Regions from separate parts of the Klebsiella sp. I138 genome, predicted to be linked through region 1. Evidence: predicted binding sites of a transcription regulator. Region 1 holds the regulator's gene; each other region holds the start of a gene.
The links. Region 1 encodes Fur, which represses iron uptake genes when iron is present. Its sites were predicted from a motif close to ATAATAATGAGAACNACTATCAA; they were not measured.

Region 1 (4,844 bases):
GTCAGCAATGGCGGCACGAACGATATCTATGATGGCACCGCCTGGCTGCAGGCGTTGACCTTCGGTTACAAGGTTGCTGATGTCCTCGATCTGCGTCTGGAAGGCACCTGGGTGAAAGCTGAAGGCCAGCAGGGCTACTTCCTGCAGCGCATGACGCCAACCTATGCATCTTCTAACGGTCGTCTTGATGTGTGGTGGGATAACCGCTCCGACTTCAACGCCAACGGCGAAAAAGCGGTATTCTTCGGCGCGATGTATGACATGAAAAACTGGAATATGCCGGGCTGGGCGTTTGGCGCGTCATACGTTTACGCGTGGGATGCTAAGCCGGGCAAAATGTCCTCACCTGACGCTTACTACAATCCGGATAAACGCCTGGAAGAGTCCGCCTATAGCCTGGATGCCATGTATACCGTACAGGATGGCCGGGCAAAAGGAACGCTGTTCAAATTGCACTTTACGCAATACGACAACCACTCCGATATCCCGAGCTGGAGCGGTGGTTACGGCAACATCTTCCAGGACGAGCGTGACGTGAAATTCATGGTTATTGCCCCGTTCACTATTTTCTGATGCCGCTGCGGCAGGCGTAAACCTGCCGCAAACCTGAGAGGTCGATTATGAAGAAGCTACTGCTTATCGCGGTTATGGCATCGGGCCTGGTAGCCTGTACGCAGTCTCCCGCACCGAAAGAAGATACAAAATTAAAAGATGCCTACAGCGCCTGCATTAATACGGCGGAAGGGAACCCGGACAAGGTTCAGGCCTGCCAGAGCGTTTTGGATGTGCTGAAAGAAGATAAACAGCATCAGACGTTTGCGAATCAGGAAAGCGTGCGGGTGCTGGATTACCAGCAGTGTATTCTGGCCACCCGTACCGGTAATGACCAGGCGGTGAAAGCGCGCTGCGATCAGATCTGGAAAGAGATCCGCAGCAACAATACCAAATCCTGATTTTTCACGCCGTAACGACATAAAAAAAGCCAACCGTCAGGTTGGCTTTTTGCTATTCGCGCTGCGGGGAATTACTTTACCACCGCATCGTGTGCATGTTCATCTTCGCGGCAGTCACCTTCAGCACAGTGACCGTACAGGTACAGGCTGTGGTTGGTCAGACGGATGCCGTGGCGGTTAGCGATTTCGCGTTGACGCGCTTCGATAGAATCATCGCTAAACTCGATCACTTTGCCACAATCGAGGCAAATAAGATGATCGTGATGATGCTGCTGGGTCAGTTCGAAAACAGATTTACCGCCTTCGAAGTTATGGCGGGTAACAATGCCGGCATCATCAAACTGGTTCAGCACGCGGTAAACGGTAGCGAGACCAATTTCTTCACCCATGTCGATCAGGCGTTTGTATAAGTCTTCCGCACTGACGTGATGGTTATCCGGTTCCTGCAGGACTTCCAGGATTTTTAATCGTGGAAGTGTGACTTTCAGGCCAGCCTTCTTTAATGCGGTATTGTTGTCAGTCATGCGGAATCTGTCCTGTTGCTAAACGATCTACTTCCATCAGCGGAAGTAATACAGAGAATCACCCGATGTAATGCGTCTCATTATAGAACTGCCATGATGAAATGAAAACTGCAAGCATCGAGCCTTGTATGCTGTCAAAAACGAGGTCCCAGCTACAAACTGCGTCACCTGACCTCGTTAAATCAGAGGACATTGTACAGATATGTGATTAAAAGTTAAAAACTTGTAGCTATTAGTTTGATTGCTTTTATCTATTAATGCGGCGAAACTTTATGGTAACGCCGCTCAATCATTACGCGTTTTTGATTTCTTCGAGATGCAGCTCATCAGAGACCAGCTTAACCCACTTGCTCACGCGTTCGTTGGTCAGTTCCGGCTGACGGTCTTCATCGATAGCCAGACCGACGAAGTGATCGTCGTCCGCCAGGCCTTTTGACGCTTCGAAATGATAGCCCGCAGTCGGCCAGTGGCCAACGATAGTCGCGCCGCGTGGTTCAATGATGTCACGGATAGTCCCCAGCGCATCACAGAAGTATTCCGCGTAGTCTTCCTGATCGCCGCAGCCAAACAGCGCAACCAGTTTACCGTTGAAATCGACCTCTTCCAGCGTCGGGAAGAAGTCATCCCAGTCGCACTGGGCTTCACCGTAGTACCAGGTCGGGATGCCGAGCAGCAGAATGTCGTAGGCTTCCAGATCTTCTTTGCTGCTCTTGGCAATGTCGTGAACATCAGCAACATCTTTACCAAGCTGCTTCTGAATCATTTTTGCAATATTCTCGGTGTTGCCAGTGTCGCTGCCAAAAAAGATGCCGATGATTGCCATGAGTAAAATAACCTCTTGAAACTTAATGATGTGGTAGTGGCGTAATGCCCGCAGATAACGGCAATCATAGCAGAACAGGGGAGGACGCGGAAACAGCAATCACGCCCGACTGCACACTCTGCTACATGAAAGTGTTTTTTTGAGGATTTTCAGGCTTTACCCAGGCTGTGTAGGGTTGCCAGCTGGTTCATCAGCATCTCTTCGATCAAATCACTGCGGTTCATATTGCGAGCTTCCGCCAGCTCATTGAGTGCATCAACTGCCTCCGCGTTGAGTTTTAACTCCACACGCTTCAGGCCGCGAACTTTATCGCGTTTGAGCTGATTGCGCTTATTTATGCGCAGCTGTTCATCGCGCGAAAGCGGATTGGTCTTTGGTCTACCCGGGCGACGCTCGGTTGCGAACAAATCTAATGTCGTACGGTCCGTTTGTTCTTTTGCCATGATTCAGAGTGACTTCGGGGAAACAAGTTGCCGGGCTATAGCCGACACAGATAGCGCGCCATAATACATCAGGCGAACCGCTGCGCCAACGACCGCGGGCATTCTGCTGCGCGGTCGGGCAGTTTTTAGCCAGTTACGCCTGCAAATCGGTCAGATAGCGGCGAATGGCGCGCAGGACGGCTTCGGGTTTCTCCGCATGCACCCAGTGTCCGGCTCCGGCAATCACGTGCGCCCGCGCCTGCGGGAACTGAGCGAGCAGGGTGTCGCGATACGCATCGGTGACGTATGGGGAGTTGCCTCCCGGAATGAACAGCGTCGGATGTGGCCACGCGGGAATGGTTTGCCAGCCAACAATATGGGGATACTGATCCCACAGCACCGAGACGTTAAAGCGCCACTGGCCGTCAACAAAGGATTTCAGCAGGAACTGAATCACGCCTTCTTCCTGCAGATGTTCTCGCATCACTGCGGCCGCCTGCTGACGGGACGTAGCACCGGCGTCGGTGACGGCATTAATGGCGCTGAAAATTTCATCATGACGGCGCACGTGGTAATCCACCGGGGCAATATCAATGGCTACCAGGCCATCGATGCGTTCTGGGGCCAGTGCACTGAGTGCCATGACCGCTTTACCGCCCATTGAATGGCCGATAAAAGTGGCTTTCTCTATTTGCCGATCGTCTAGCGTATCGAGCAGATCCTGCGCCATCGCCGCGTAGGACATCTCCGGTGAACGAGGGGAAAGACCGTGGTTGCGCATATCAACCTGCAAAATATCGTAGTCGTTCACCAGGTCACGAGCGAGGATGCCCAGGTTGTCGAGACTGCCAAACAGACCATGGACCAGAACGACAGGGGATTTATTGTGCGGATTTTGTGCAGATTGCGTGCGGCTATTTAATTTCATGGCAAAGTTCTTTTTTTCGCTTCGTCGGGTTAGGGTATTATGTTGGACATTCTGCCATCCGGCTGCAAGACCCAGAGCTATCTGAGTTTTACCGCCATCCTGGTTTGACGCTATCCGCGGTCAGGATTTGTCCTTATAATCCTGACAACTTGTATTCAGAATAAGATATCGCACTGGATTAAGATGAAAACAATTGAAGTTGATGATGATCTCTATCGCTATATTGCCAGCCACACCCAGCATATTGGCGAGAGTGCATCCGACATTTTACGGCGCATGCTGAAATTTTCCGCCGTTTCCCAGACTGCCACTCCGGTCGTAAAAGCCGCGCCGGCTCCGGTAGCGACGCCTGCCGTCGAAGCAAAACCCGTGAATCCGGCGAAAGATAAAGTCCGCGCCATGCGCGAGCTGCTGTTATCTGATGAATACGCCGAGCAAAAACGCGCGGTAAACCGCTTTATGCTGGTCCTGACCACGCTCTACTCCCTGGATAACAAAGCGTTTGCTGAGGCCACCGAGTCTCTGCACGGGCGTACCCGCGTCTACTTTGCTGAAGATTCGCGGATCCTGCTGAAAAGCGGTAACCAGACCAAACCAAAACAGGTTCCTGGTACGCCGTGGTGGGTCATCACCAATACCAATACCGGCCGTAAGTGCAGCATGATTGAACACATCATGCAGTCGATGCAGTTCCCAGCGGAATTAATTGAGAAGGTCTGCGGCACGATCTAGTTTTATTCACCTTGCATCAGAAGGATCAGGCAATGGCAATCGATAAGCGTGCGGGGCAGCCTGCACAACAGAGTGATTTGATTAACGTCGCTCAGCTGACCGCCCAGTACTATGTACTGAAGCCGGAAGCGGGCAACGCGGAGCATGCAGTGAAGTTTGGGACCTCCGGCCATCGCGGCAGCGCAGGGCGCCATAACTTTAATGAGCAGCATATTCTGGCGATTGCTCAGGCGATTGCAGAAGACCGCGCGAAGAACGGTATTACCGGTCCATGCTACGTTGGTAAAGACACCCACGCGCTGTCCGAACCGGCCTTTATTTCCGTACTGGAAGTCCTGGCAGCAAACGGCGTTGATGTTATCGTGCAGGAAAACAACGGCTTCACCCCGACGCCGGCCATTTCCAATGCCATCCTGGTGCACAACAAAAAAGGTGGTCCTCTGGCGGACGGTATCGTCATCA
Region 2 (4,844 bases), 1.7 Mb from region 1:
AAACCTGGCGGATTAACCACCACGACCGTGAACAGCGGGCAGCAGTGGGATGCGCCTAACGGCTGGGCACCGCTGCAGTGGGTTGCCGCCCAGGGGCTGCAAAACTACGGCCAGCAAAAAATCGCCATGGAGGTGAGCTGGCGCTTCCTCAGCAACGTCCAGCATACCTACGACAGTCAACAGAAGCTGGTCGAAAAATATGACGTCAGCTCAACGGGCACCGGCGGTGGTGGCGGGGAGTATCCGCTGCAGGACGGCTTCGGCTGGACCAACGGCGTGACGCTGAAAATGCTGGATTTAATCTGTCCGAAAGAGCAGCCGTGCGATTCACTTCCGGCCTCACGCCCGGTCGAGAAAACAGCACAACCCGCAGCCGCTACTACCAGTACGCCTCCGGCTGCCAACGATAGCGTTGCCGCTCCGGACAAAAAAGCAGCACCGTGATCCCTTGACGCGGCGGGTTCACCGCCGCGTTTTTTTCTCCCCCCTTGACGATAATCGCGTTAGTCTGCTGTTTTCAGACCACTCGCCGTAATGGAAAACTTCATGCTGATTGACGACATCGATTCGCCAGCCTCTACCAACAGCAGCTCGCTCTGGCAGGGCGTAGAGAAAAACCGCCCGCCCACTGGGATGCCCGGGCGGAGAACATTGCCGTCGTCAATACACCGGTCATCGACAGTTACCTCCAGCAGCTGCTGGCCAAAATTGATCTGTGCGGCGCCAGCAGCCTGTTTGATATGGGCTGTGGTCCGGGCACCGTCGCCCTGGCATTGGCCGACCAGCTCATGCTGGTATGTGGCGTCGATTATAGTCAGGGGATGCTTGATGTTGCCGCTCGTCGGGCACAGGCGCAGGGCGTTCATCACGCGGTCTGGCACCAGCGGGCGTGGGAGGAGAGCTGGGCCGGACTTCCACGCTGCGATATCGCCGTTGCTTCACGTTCCACCCTGGTGGCCGATCTGGGCGACGCCATGGCGAAGCTCAATGACCAGGCGCGGTTACGAGTCTACACCACCCATCTGGTGAACCCGGGTTTTGCCTCGCCGACGATCCTCCGCGCCCTGGGACGAGAGAGCGTCGCGCTCCCTAACTATCTCTATGCTATTAACGTGCTGTATCAAATGGGGATTCATGCCAGCGTCGACTTTATTTATGGCGATCCTCAGGATAACAGCAGCTATCCGCGCTTTGAACGCAACGTGGTGGCAGCATTTGGCACACTCAGCCCGCCCGAGCGGGAGCGACTCTCGCGTTGGTATGCGCAGCAAAACCCGGAGACGATCCAGGTTGACGCCCGGGACTGGGCGCTCATTAGCTGGAATTGCCGCCGCTGACCCGACCAAAACCTACCTGATATAGTAGCCCTCTGATTTCTCTCTCACTTCCTCCGGGCGCATCACGCGCCTCTTAAGCGGCAACATCCTGATATTTCTCACGGTCTTTGCCGGACGTCGCGGCAAAATCCCACTTGATCATGAGAAGGCAAACAATAATAATTCGCATTACTTTTTTACGAAAGATGACACTTTCGTTTTTTATTCGTGGCGGCGTACAGGAGTACCAGGCTACGTCAACTCAGGATTATGTCATGACCGCTCGCGTCACCTTCAAACGCTCCGCCTTGCTATGCGCGCTGGCCGCCGCCTTCCCTCTCGCCAGCCTGGCGGAAGAGACGGTTGTTGTCACCGCTCAGCCCATCGATTCCGCCACCTCGCCGACGCAAGGCTATAGCGCAAAAACCTCAGCCGGTGCGACAAAAACCGATCAGCCGTTGATTACCACCGCGCAGTCGGTCTCCGTTATCACCCGCCAGCAGATGGATGACCAGGGGGCTAATACCATCAGCCAGGCGCTGACCTATACTCCGGGGGTTTACTCTAGCTTCGGCGGCGGAGCAACCCGCTTTGATACGGTGTCGTTACGCGGCTACCACGGCGGCGACGTTGATAACCTGTTCCTGGACGGCATGCGCCTGATGAGCGACGGCGGCAGCCACAACGTGCTGCAAATCGATCCGTGGTTTATTGAGCGGGTAGATGTCATCAGAGGCCCGTCTTCGGCCCTGTACGGCCAGAGCGTGCCGGGTGGCGTGGTGAACCTGACTTCTAAACGTCCGCAGTTTACCTCAGAAGGCCATTTCCGCCTCAGCGGCGGAACGCAAAATACGAAAGGGGCCGCCTTCGATTATACCGATGCCATCAACGATCAGTGGGCTTACCGGATTATCGGCATGACGCGGACCAGCGATACCCAGTACGATAATACCCGCGAAGAGCGCTACGCTATTTCGCCTTCCCTGCTCTGGCAGCCGGATTCCGACACCTCAATGCTGCTGCGCGCCTACCTGCAAAAAGATCCATCAGGCGGCTATCACGGTTCGCTGCCGCTGGAGGGCACCCGCTACGCACACAACGGACGTAAGCTGTCCACCAGCACCAACGAAGGCGACCCATCAGACGGATATCAACGCCGCGAGCAAATCTACAGCTACGAGTTTAATCATCAGTTCAACGACGTCTGGTCGGCCTATTCCGCCGGAAGCTACACCCACACCAACGTGTCGCTGGATCAGGTGTATCAGGTCGGCTGGATTGATGACAGCGATATGCTGGCGCGCGGCTACAGCGGCTCTCGCGGCTCTCTGGACGCCTGGTCCACCGATAACCGTCTGCGTGCCGATTTCACCACCGGCGATCTGGCACATACGCTGATCCTCGGTGCGGAATATCACCGTTTCCGCAACGATCTGTGGACCGGAGCCGGGAGCGCATCGCCGCTCGACCCGTTTAGCGGCTACACTGCGCAAACCGGGCATACCGTGACCTACAGCGATAACAATAACCGTCGCTATTACCAGACGGGGATCTACCTTCAGGATGAAATGGTCTGGGAACGCTGGCATCTGGATGTTTCCGGTCGGTACGATCGCATTGTTTCTCAGCAGGTCAGCGATACCTTCGGCACCGCCAGCCGCCGCTCCGATGACCATATCAGCGGCCGGGCATCGCTGCTGTACGCCCTGGAAAACGGCCTCTCGCCGTATCTGAGCTATAGCCAGGCGATTACGCCAGCCATGTTGCCGGGAGCCAACGGAACGCTGCTCAAGCCCACGACCGCTGAGCAGGTGGAAGCGGGGCTGAAATTCCAGCCGCCGGGTACCGCCGATATGTACAGCATTGCCATCTACGATTTGACGCAAAAAGATGTGGCAACGCGCGACCCGAATATCGCCACCGCGACCTTTATTCCGGCGGGTAAGGTCCACTCTCAGGGCGTTGAACTGGAGATGCACAACCAGATTACACCGGAGCTGAGCACCCTCGCCTCCTACACCTGGAACCGCCTGCGCTTCCAGGACACCAAGGATGGTACCAACGATAATACGCCGCAGCTGACGCCGGATCAGATGGCCTCTTTCTGGGCGCGCTATCAGTTCCCGGCAGGCATTAGCGCAGGGGCTGGCGTACGCTATATCGGCAAGCAGTGGGCGGATGATGCCAACACCGAACGTCTGCCGTCGGTCACCTTGCTCGATGCCATGGTGCGCGCCGATCTTGGCGTCTGGTCACCGTCGTTGAAAGGGGCTTTTGTGCAGGTCAATGCCAACAACCTGAGCGACCGGGAGTATATCTCCGGCTGCTACGGTACCGGCAACTGTTACTGGGGAGCCGAGCGCACCGTGACGGCCACCGTCGGCTACGACTTCTAGGGATTGTCTGAAAAGCGTTCCGCTCGCGCTGGTCGAACACAGCGCGAGCGGAAAAAACGACATCACTACATGGCGTCCAGCGCCTGCTGCAGCTTCCAGATATAGCGCGGAGCCTGCGGAGCCGGATGTTTTTTCACCACGTGCTCAAAGAACTCATCGGCGTCCATATCATTGATCTCATCAATGGCATCCTGGCGATTCGAGGAGAACGTGCGCAGCAGCGCCCCGGCGCCGTTGGCGTAGGAAACCACCACCGCATAGCGCATCACCTGCGGATCTTTAATCCCGGCAAGCGGACCATTCTCGAGGATGCTCAGGTAAGCCGCCCCCATTGAAATATTACGTTCAGGATTTTTTAGCTCGCTGACCGACGGCTCGCCGCGCCAGCCCATACGCCGGTAGACATCGCGACCGGATGTTGAGGGCTTCAACTGCATCAGGCCAACCGCGCCTGATTTGCTGATAACCGTCGGATTGCCGCCGGATTCAATGGCGATAATCGCCGTCACCAGCTGCGGGTCAACGCCCCACGCCGCACCGGCTTTTTCACTGATTGGCATCCACTGCATCGCGCGCTTAACCGGAACTTCAGCGTTCCACGGCGGGTTACGGTAATCCTGTTTCGAGCTACAGCCGGCCAACAATACAACGATAAAAACACACCATCTCAATTTCACACATCTATCCTTATTGGCTGAAGTTTGCCGCGTGGAGATGACAATAATCGCTCCAGGCGGCATGATAACCCTTTCATTCTTAGCAAGGAATTGTCATGTCTCAGTTTTATCTGGTCGCCCCCTCAGGGTACTGCCTCAACCAGGAGGCGGCGAACCGCGGCGTTCAGCGCCTGCAGGAAGCCGGGCATCAGGTCATGCACCAGGAGGTCATTCCCCGCCGCCAGCAGCGGTTTGCCGGAACTGAGCATGAACGCCTGAGCGACATTAACCACCTGGCCACCCTTGAAGGTGCTAACCGTATCGTGATGCCGGTACGCGGCGGCTACGGCGCCAGCCGCCTGCTCCCTCACATCGACTGGCAGGCCCTCATTGCGCGCCAGCGGCAAAACCCGCTATTCATTTGCGGACACAGCGATTTTACAGCGATTCAAATGGGACTGCTGGCAAAGGGTAGC
Region 3 (4,844 bases), 1.3 Mb from region 1:
TGCAATGACACATCGTCCCGGACCTGCCAGCCAAGCGTAGAGTTAAGGGTAAACTGCGGAATAACCGACAGGCGATCGCCGGTCGTCTTGTTCTTACTTTGCAGCATCCAGGTCAGGTTATTACTCCAGTTGACCGTTTCACTCAGCGGCAGGTTCAGCGAACCTTCAAGCCCTTCCACCAGCGCTTTAGGGACGTTCTCCCACTGATAGATGTTCGTCGTCCCATTGCTGGCGGTACCGACCGCTGAATACCCGGACTCAATTTTATTGCGGTAGTCGTTACGGAACCAGGTTATTCCCGCCTGATAGCCTTCATGCTTGTATTCCAGACCAATCTCTTTATTGACGCTGGTCTCAGCCTTCAGATCGCTATTCCCCATCAGATAGCAGGCGGAGCTGCTGGCATAGCATCCTTGGCCGTTACTGTAGAGAATATAGTTGGGGTTAAGCTGATAGAGGTTCGGCGCTTTATAGGCGCGGGCAATACCGAGTTTCAGGGTCCAGTCGTCACTCAGCCCCTGCGACAGATTAAGCGATGGGCTCCAGTTATTGCCGACGATACTGTGATGGTCAAAACGCAGCGCCGGCGTCAGCATCGTGCTATCGGTGAGTGCGATATTGTCTTCAGTAAACAGCGAGAAAATCTCGGCACTGCTGTAGGGACTGCGACCGGAGGCCGAAATACCGTCGATGGAACCGTAGGAGAGCGACTGGGTGGTCGACACCCCATCTTTCATCCGCTGCTGGTTCCACTCGGTGCCCAGCGTCAGATTCTGGTCGACTCCCAGCGTAAACGGAATATTCACCTCGCTGTGTAACAGCACATCTGCCAGATCGATATCCGAGAACTCACTGCTGGAGAAGATACCCTCGGTTCCCCCGGCCAGGCCTTCATTCATGCGGGAGTTACGGGTATGTTCATACTGTGCATAGCTGTTGCTGGTGACGCCGTTATCCCAGCCTCCTGTCCAGGTGAGGCCATAGGTCTGACGGTAAATGCGGTTGGTCTCTTTACCATACATACTTTTCACCAGCGTACTGGTGTTGGTATTCTGCGTATCGCCGGCATAGAGATTGCCCTGGCGGCTATAGCCGGTTTCAAACTCCAGCGCCTGCATGGGTGCAAATTCCCAGCGTAGCTTACCGTGGATATCTTTATTCACGACCCCTTCGCGCCCGGCCGGATAAGATCCCGCGTAGCTGCCGGTCCGCTCCGCCTCGTGGCCGGCGTTAATATCCTGGGCATCAGCCTGCGTTTTACTCAGGTTGCCCCATAAATTAAAGCTCACGCTGTCCGACATTAGCCCTTCAAGGCTGAAGTTCGTTCGCTTTGTCGCCCCCTCTTTTCGGTGCTGAGGCGCGTTCATGTAGGTATTCCAGGAGCCATGCCATTCGTTATTCACGGGTTTGGTAATAATATTCACCACGCCGCCCATAGCACCGTTGCCATAGCGCGCCGCCGCAGGGCCGCGAATCACGTCAATGTGGTCGATCATCTCTGCAGGAACCCAGCCGGTGTCACCGCGCGTATCACGATCGCCACGCCAGCCATAGCGTACCGAGTTACGGCTGGTCACCGGCTTGCCATCGATCAGTATCAGCGTATTCTCCGGCCCCATGCCGCGGATATCGATTTGTCGGTTATTACCGCGCTGGCCGCTGGTCGAGTTGCCGGTAAGGTTCACCCCTGGCTGAGTACGAATCAGTTCAGAGATATCGCGAGCCGGCGGGTGTTTGCGAATGTCATCAGCCGTGAGCGTTGAAACACCGGGTGCCTGCAAGGTCTGCCTGGCGGCAGTCACCACCATCGTCTCTTCGGTATTTGCCGCAGCGGTATCGGCGTCCTTTGTGTCTTCCTGTGTGCTGCTGTCAGCGGCCTGCGCGGGTAATGCCGCGCCCCAGATAGCCATATGAATCAGCACGGCTAGCGAGTAGTGTGAGTATTGTTTCATGGAGTATGCCCTGTTTTCTTTTTTTGCTGTCGGGGCGCGACTCCTTCATCATTCAGATAAACAGCGGTAGTCATTTCCATGCGAATAACTCAACGCCTGGTTTTGGCGTAGCAAAGCCCTCCCGAATAACTAACGGGATATAAAGAGCTTGTGGCCAAAATATAAAATCTCACCCTGTCGAAAATGAAAAATACGCGTCCGCACTATTCTTAGATAGCGTTTTACGATCAGCCATGGATATGATTATTGTGCGTTATTACGTTATTAGAAATGAGATTCATTATCAAGCCGATAATGTAAAATAGCTGAAACAGATTGAAATATAACAAATAAAACAAATAAAACAAATAAAACAACAGGATAAACCACGAGCGTTGTTATTGGTAATAATAATTTAATTAATATCAACATTCACAAAAACATAAAAAAAACACTATTCAACCATATTATCTCCATAATTATTTATCGTTTCCATTTCATTTTAAAAATAATAGTCAGCATTAATAAAAAAGAGAAGACGTCACTCTTCAATATTCGTCATTGAATCAAGCAGCATATTCATTCGGGTTGCTTCGCAAGGCAGGGATGCTTGCCCCGCGACATCTAGCGATGTTCCCCCCTCATGTCGTCATGGTAAACGAACAAGCTAACCCCCAAGAGTTGACTAAAATAAATGGATGCACCTGCGGAGCATCACTCCATGAACATCCTCTCATTTCAACGATACGCTATCGCCTGCTTTTCTTGCCTGGCCGCCCTGCTGCTCGCCAGCTCCGTTTATGCGGCGGCCGGGGAAAAGAAACCACCGCTTCAGGAAGAACGAGAGACGCTGGAATTAAATACGCAAGAGATGCAGCAGCCCTGGCAGGGCGATCTCCCCGGCATGCTCGACAGACGAGTCATCAGGGTGTTAACCACCTACAGCAAGACCTTTTTCTTTATCGACAAAGGCACCCAGCGGGGGGCAACACATGACATTTTTATCGAGTATGAACGCAGCCTTAATCAACAGCTGATGAAGGAACAGAAGCTCAAACACCGCCATCTGAAGGTGCGGATAATCTTTGTTCCAGTCGCTCGCGACCAACTCTTCAGCGCACTCATTGCCGGCAAGGGAGATATTGTCGCCGCAAATATTACGGTAACCGAAGATCGTCAGCAGCAGGCAGATTTTACGATGCCACTCTATTCCAACGTCCAGGAGCTTCTGCTTTCCGGACCGGGCTCACCTGAAGTGACCAGCCTGGAACAGCTCTCAGGCAAAAAAGTCTTTGTTCGCCAGTCATCAAGTTATTACCAGAGCCTGGTCGCACTGAACGCCCACTTTGCGAAAGAATCTCGTCCACCGGTTATCATCGAAGCCGCGCCGGAATCCCTCGAAGATGAAGACCTGATAGAAATGCTGAGCGCCGGCCTGATTCCGCTGACCGTTGTCGATCGTCATAAAGCTATGTTCTGGAAACAGGTTTTCCCAAAAATCCAGGTACATCAGGATATTGTCCTGCGCAAAGATGCCAGCATCGGCTGGGCGGTACGCAAGAACAGCCCCCTGCTTCTCGCCTCGTTAAATCGCTTTGTGAAGGCTAACGGCCAGGGTAGCAAGCTGGGGAATACCATCCTGCTGCGTTATCTGAAGGACGCGAAGTATGTCAAAAATGCCGCCGCACAAAAGGAACGGCGCAAGTTTCTGGCAATGGTGGATATCTTTCGCAAGTACGGCGATAAATATGACGTTGACTGGCTGTTAATGGCGGCTCAGGGGTACCAGGAGTCGCGCCTCAACCAGTCGGTCCGCAGCCACGTTGGCGCCATCGGCGTTATGCAGGTGATGCCGCGGACGGGTAAAGAGCTGAAGGTCGGTGATATCAGCAAGCTGGACCCAAATATCCATGCCGGGGTGAAGTATATGCGCTGGATGATCGACCAGTATTATGGCGACGAACCGATGACCCAGCTCGACAAGGCGCTCTTCTCGTTCGCTTCCTATAACGCCGGACCAGCCCGTATCGCCCGCCTGCGCACAGAAACCAAAAAGCGCGGTTTTGACCCCAATATTTGGTTTGGCAATGTGGAATATCTGGCCGCTGAGAAGATCGGCTCCGAAACCGTAACCTACGTCAGCAATATCTATAAGTACTATATTGCCTATCGACTGATCGTCGATGAGATGGCGCGTAAACAAAAAGCCACGGCCCAATCCAGCGGCCCGGCAGCTCCCGCCGAACCAGCAGCAGCACCAGCAGCACCAGCAGCACCAGCAGCACCAGCAGCACCAGCAGCACCAGCAGCACCAGCAGCACCAGCAGCACCAGCAGCACCAGCAGCACCAGCAGCACCAGCAGCACCAGCAGCACCAGCAGCACAGTAAGGTACAAGAGCACGCGAAACTTTCACAGCTTCGCAGCAGATATAAAAAAGCCCCGAAAAACGGGGCTTTTTTTCATGCATCAACGACTGTGTCTAAGGGAGACCTTAGAACGGGATATCGTCATCGAAATCCATCGGTGGTTCGTTAGAAGGCGCTGCCGGTGCAGACTGCTGCTGCGGGCGAGACTGTGCGCCGCCGCTGAACTGGTTGCCGCCGCCCTGCGGCTGCTGAGGCTGACCCCAGCCGCCCTGCTGCTGGCCACCGGCTGCCGGAGCGCCGCCGCCCTGACGGCCACCCAGCATCTGCATGGTACCGCCCACGTTGACGACGATCTCCGTGGTGTATTTTTCAGCCCCGGACTGATCGGTCCATTTACGGGTTCGCAGCTGGCCTTCAATGTAGACCTGGGAGCCTTTACGCAGGTATTCACCAGCGACTTCAGCCAGCTTGCCAAACAGCACAACGCGGTGCCATTCGGTCTGTTCTTTCATTTCGCCGGTCTGCTTATCGCGCCAGGATTCGGA
Region 4 (4,844 bases), 1.5 Mb from region 1:
ATGGTCGGGCTGTTGGATATTCAATTTGATGTCTTTACCCACGACACCATCGAGGCCACCATGCCAGTGGATAGCCGAACGCATCAGCCGTTTGGTCTGCTGCACGGCGGAGCATCCGTGGTACTGGCGGAAACGCTGGGCTCGGTGGCCGGCTATTTGTGCAGCGAAGGTGAGCAGAAGGTGGTTGGCCTGGAGGTGAATGCCAACCACATTCGCTCGGTACGTGGTGGCCGGGTTCGCGGCGTCTGTAAAGCCTTGCATGTCGGGTCACGCCACCAGGTGTGGCAGATCGAAATCTCCGATGAGCAGGGCCGCTTGTGCTGTTCCTCTCGCCTGACTACGGCGGTGGTCTGAGATAGCCGCAACTGACTAAGGTTTTTCTCATTCAAATATAAGGGGGAAATACTTCCCCTTTATATTCAGCATATTTATTGCGTTTCATCCTTAATCGTTTCGCTGGGGCCATTCTTCTGCACGGAGGCAATTCCTTTTTTTGCCGCTTCTTTGGAGGAATACATTTCGCTGGTGGCGATAGTTTCGTGATTATCCGCCTTTAACAGGAAATACCACGGTTGGGAAACGCTTTTCTCAGACTTTTTAATTACGTAATACCCCATCTTTAACTCCTTTTCGCATTAGAACCGACACCATGATATGTAGACTATGATGGCTTAAGCAGCAAGTCATCCGCGGTAAAAATATAATTCATGAATCATTCACGCTATTTATGCTACTATTTAAGAACGATACACTTGCGAGTAACATAGAGGACGGAGTTAACTATGGGTATCATTTCCTGGATCATTTTTGGTCTTATTGCCGGTATTTTGGCTAAGTGGATTATGCCAGGCAAAGACGGCGGCGGTTTTATCGTCACTATCGTTCTGGGGGTCATTGGTGCGGTTGTAGGTGGTTGGATCAGTACGTTCTTTGGCTTCGGCAAGGTCGATGGATTTAATTTCGGCAGCTTTGTCGTGGCGGTAATAGGTGCATTAGTCGTACTGTTTATCTACAGAAAGATTAAAAGTTAATATACCGTCATCATTCATGCGGCCTCATCGCCGGCGGTGATGAGGATATAGACGTTCAGCACGAAATCAGACGCCAAATAAAAGCTGCCATGCGAACTGGCAGCTTTTTTTATGCCGCAGGCGTCAGCTGGAAAATGAAACCAGGATGACTCAGGGATGGCTCAGGGCATATCGGGAACCGGGACAACCTCCACGCGCACTTCATAATGTTTGGCGGTACCTGTCGGGATCAGCGTGGTCAGTTTGTTAATAGTCTCAGCGGGGTTATCGGTGGCAACCGTTGCAGAGAATAATACCGGCTTTCTCGGTGGGAATGGCGGTAAAGGCATGGGCATCGGGCCACGTCCCTGAGGCATATCCATCAGGGGCTGTCCGGCATAATTACCTGCGGGAGCAGGGGTGTCGGTTTTATCTGCCGCAAATGCGCTGGCCGCTGCAATTGAAACGGTGGCTAACAGAGCAATGATTGTTCCTTTCATCTTCGTTACCTCTTTGGAATGTGGCTGAAATCTTAGAGGCAACGCATTTCACGAACAATCCCGTGGAGGGCGAATCCTCCAAAACTCCTCATTTCATAACGAATGTGAAGTTCCGTTGCGGGAAGCAGAATTCTGACTGGTTTAGTTCAGCAGTACGCTCATCACCAGCAGTACCACCATGCACATCGACATAATACTGATATCAATCATCCTGTACGGCAAAACTCCAGGTAAGCAGCGCCTCCGACGACGAGCCGAAAACTGTAGGAAATTTAAGCAGGAATTGTACATCAATTTACCGGTAGAGAAAAAACCTTTATTCCTGGTTTTTATCCGAATTTAGCATGATAAGCCATTCGCTTTCCCGGATAACAAATAGCCATCCAGAAGGATGCTTATAGATTGTTCTGATTGATTAAGGCAAAGGTGAGCTTGTCGCGGGGGCTGTACGCAGAACAAGCTGTTGATTTTACTATTAGTGCTAATCTGCTGAATGGACTGTTTTCGATTTCAAAAATAGGTATTTCCGATACACCTTTCCCATTGCCTGCTCTCTCCGCGAAAAACGCTAAATAACTTATTATTTATCAATATATTAAATTACAAAATAGTCACCTGATAACCTGCAGGCGAGGGTCTATGCTTATAAAAAGCGAGATAAAAGGGCCTGAGAAGGAAATACCCCTTCTCCGGCTGGGTTGAAGTGATAATCGTTATCATTAACATGGCCGTATGCCCTGATGGCGCTAACCAATGAGGTAGAGCGATGGAATTAAATGCAGGAACCTTCAATCCCGACGATTTTAACTGGCGTGGTCTGATGATGACTCCCGCCGCGGCCGCCCATATTTGTCACCTGGTGAGCCAGCAGCCCGATAAGCAGGGGTTGCGTCTGGGTGTCAAAACCAGCGGTTGCGCCGGCTTTGCTTACGTCCTTGAGCTGATTGCCGAGCCTGCGGAAGACGACCTGCTGTTCGAACGCGACGGGGCCAGACTGTGGGCGCCGCTACAGGCTATGCCGTTTATCGATGGCACAGAGCTGGATTATGTTCGGGAAGGATTAAATGAAATCTTTAAGTTTCATAACCCGAAAGCGCAGCATGAATGTGGCTGCGGTGAAAGCTTTGGGGTTCAGGCGGAGTAACTATGTCTCGTAATACTGAAGCAACTGACGATGTCAAAACCTGGTCCGACGGGCCGCTCAACTATAAAGAAGGCTTTTTTACCCGCTTAAAGACCGATGAGCTGGCAAAAGGCATTAACGAAGAGGTGGTGCGCGCCATTTCCGCCCGCCGCAATGAGCCCGAGTGGATGCTTGAGTTCCGGCTAAACGCGTTTAACGCCTGGCTGGAGATGGAAGAGCCGCACTGGCTGAAAGCGCACTACGACAAACTGGACTACCAGGATTACAGCTACTACTCGGCACCCTCCTGCGGTAACTGCGATGACACCTGCGCGTCAGAGCCAGGTGCGGTACAGCAAACCGGTCCTGGCGCCTATCTGACTGAGGAAGTCGAAGAGGCTTTTAATCTGCTGGGCGTCCCGGTGCGCGAAGGGCGTGAGGTGGCGGTCGACGCGATTTTCGACTCCGTTTCGGTGGCGACAACCTATCGGGAGAAGCTGGCGGAGCAGGGGATTATCTTCTGTTCGTTTGGCGAGGCAATCCACGACCACCCGGATCTGGTGAAGCAATATCTCGGTACCGTGGTGCCGGGTAATGACAACTTTTTTGCCGCGCTGAACGCAGCGGTAGCCTCTGATGGCACCTTTATCTATGTCCCAAAAGGCGTGCGTTGCCCGATGGAGCTGTCGACCTATTTTCGTATTAACGCGGAAAAAACTGGCCAGTTCGAGCGCACTATTCTGGTGGCCGATGAAGGCAGCTACGTCAGCTATATCGAAGGATGTTCCGCCCCGGTACGCGATAGCTATCAGCTACACGCGGCGGTGGTCGAGGTGATTATTCACAAAGACGCCGAGGTGAAATATTCCACGGTGCAGAACTGGTTCCCCGGAGACAACAACACCGGCGGGATTTTGAACTTCGTCACCAAACGTGCGCTGTGTGAAGGCGAGAACAGCAAGATGTCGTGGACCCAGTCAGAGACGGGCTCCGCTATCACCTGGAAGTATCCGAGCTGTATTCTGCGCGGCGATAACTCGATCGGCGAATTTTTCTCCGTGGCGCTGACCAGCGGACACCAGCAGGCCGACACCGGTACCAAGATGATTCATATCGGCAAAAATACCCGTTCGACAATTATTTCGAAAGGGATCTCCGCCGGGAAAAGCCAGAACAGCTACCGCGGGCTGGTCAAAATTATGCCGACGGCCACCAACGCGCGAAATTTCACTCAATGTGACTCGATGCTGATTGGACCGGACTGCGGCGCGCATACTTTTCCGTATGTGGAATGCCGCAACGACACTGCACAGCTGGAACATGAAGCCACCACCTCGCGGATCGGTGAAGACCAGCTGTTCTACTGCCTGCAGCGCGGCATCAGCGAAGACAATGCTATTTCAATGATCGTCAACGGCTTCTGTAAAGACGTCTTCTCAGAGCTGCCGCTGGAGTTTGCCGTCGAAGCGCAAAAATTGCTGGCTATCAGTCTGGAACACAGCGTCGGCTAAGCGCCAGGCACTACGAATTAAGGGAAATGAGATGTTAAGTATCAAAAACTTGCAGGTTGCCGTTGAAGACAAAGAGATCCTGCGTGGCCTGGATCTGGACATCCGGCCTGGGGAAGTACACGCCATCATGGGGCCAAACGGCTCCGGGAAAAGCACCCTGTCCGCGACCCTTGCCGGACGTGAGGACTATGAAGTCGTCGGCGGTAGCGTGGAGTTTAAAGGAAAAGATTTGCTCAGCCTGGCGCCGGAAGACCGCGCGGGCGAAGGGATCTTTATGGCTTTCCAGTATCCGGTAGAAATTCCTGGCGTCAGCAACCAGTTTTTTCTGCAAACGGCGCTCAATTCGGTGCGCAGCTATCGCGGCCAGGAAGAGTTAGACCGTTTCGATTTCCAGGATCTGATGGAAGAAAAAATTAAGCTGCTGAAGATGCCGGAAGATTTGCTGACCCGGTCGGTCAACGTCGGCTTCTCCGGCGGTGAAAAGAAGCGCAATGATATCCTGCAAATGGCGGTGCTGGAACCGGACCTGTGTATTCTGGATGAATCGGACTCCGGGCTGGATATTGACGCCCTGAAGATCGTGTCTGATGGCGTTAATGCCCTGCGCGACGGTAAGCGCGCTTTTATTATTGTCACCCACTATCAGCGTATTCTCGACTATATCAAGCCTGATTACGTCCACGTGCTCTATCAGGGGCGA

Region 2: the regulator Fur is predicted to act here: its motif matches at 1,490-1,512, upstream of ACMYSK_RS03595 (TonB-dependent siderophore receptor).
Region 3: the regulator Fur is predicted to act here: its motif matches at 2,217-2,239, upstream of ACMYSK_RS17700 (TonB-dependent siderophore receptor).
Region 4: the regulator Fur is predicted to act here: its motif matches at 2,214-2,236, upstream of sufA (Fe-S cluster assembly scaffold SufA).

What each region holds. Positions count from the first base shown of each region.
Region 1 is NZ_CP180447.1:2,504,044-2,508,887, reverse strand. Features, by position in the region: gene chiP (chitoporin ChiP) at 1-573, shown strand, start outside; gene chiQ (ChiQ/YbfN family lipoprotein) at 621-953, shown strand; gene fur (ferric iron uptake transcriptional regulator) at 1,025-1,477, opposite strand; gene fldA (flavodoxin FldA) at 1,770-2,300, opposite strand; gene ybfE (LexA regulated protein) at 2,450-2,743, opposite strand; gene ybfF (esterase) at 2,877-3,650, opposite strand; gene seqA (replication initiation negative regulator SeqA) at 3,834-4,382, shown strand; gene pgm (phosphoglucomutase (alpha-D-glucose-1,6-bisphosphate-dependent)) at 4,415-4,844, shown strand, end outside.
Region 2 is NZ_CP180447.1:785,832-790,675, reverse strand. Features, by position in the region: gene ACMYSK_RS03605 (alpha,alpha-trehalase) at 1-444, shown strand, start outside; partial or broken gene ACMYSK_RS03600 (class I SAM-dependent methyltransferase) at 547-1,337, shown strand; gene ACMYSK_RS03595 (TonB-dependent siderophore receptor) at 1,592-3,712, shown strand; gene emtA (membrane-bound lytic murein transglycosylase EmtA) at 3,778-4,389, opposite strand; gene ldcA (muramoyltetrapeptide carboxypeptidase) at 4,485-4,844, shown strand, end outside.
Region 3 is NZ_CP180447.1:3,785,993-3,790,836, forward strand. Features, by position in the region: gene ACMYSK_RS17700 (TonB-dependent siderophore receptor) at 1-1,952, opposite strand, end outside; gene ACMYSK_RS17705 (transglycosylase SLT domain-containing protein) at 2,653-4,320, shown strand; gene ssb1 (single-stranded DNA-binding protein SSB1) at 4,425-4,844, opposite strand, start outside.
Region 4 is NZ_CP180447.1:959,712-964,555, forward strand. Features, by position in the region: gene menI (1,4-dihydroxy-2-naphthoyl-CoA hydrolase) at 1-354, shown strand, start outside; gene ACMYSK_RS04400 (YegP family protein) at 429-617, opposite strand; gene ACMYSK_RS04405 (GlsB/YeaQ/YmgE family stress response membrane protein) at 783-1,031, shown strand; gene ACMYSK_RS04410 (hypothetical protein) at 1,193-1,510, opposite strand; gene sufA (Fe-S cluster assembly scaffold SufA) at 2,277-2,654, shown strand; gene sufB (Fe-S cluster assembly protein SufB) at 2,657-4,144, shown strand; gene sufC (Fe-S cluster assembly ATPase SufC) at 4,176-4,844, shown strand, end outside.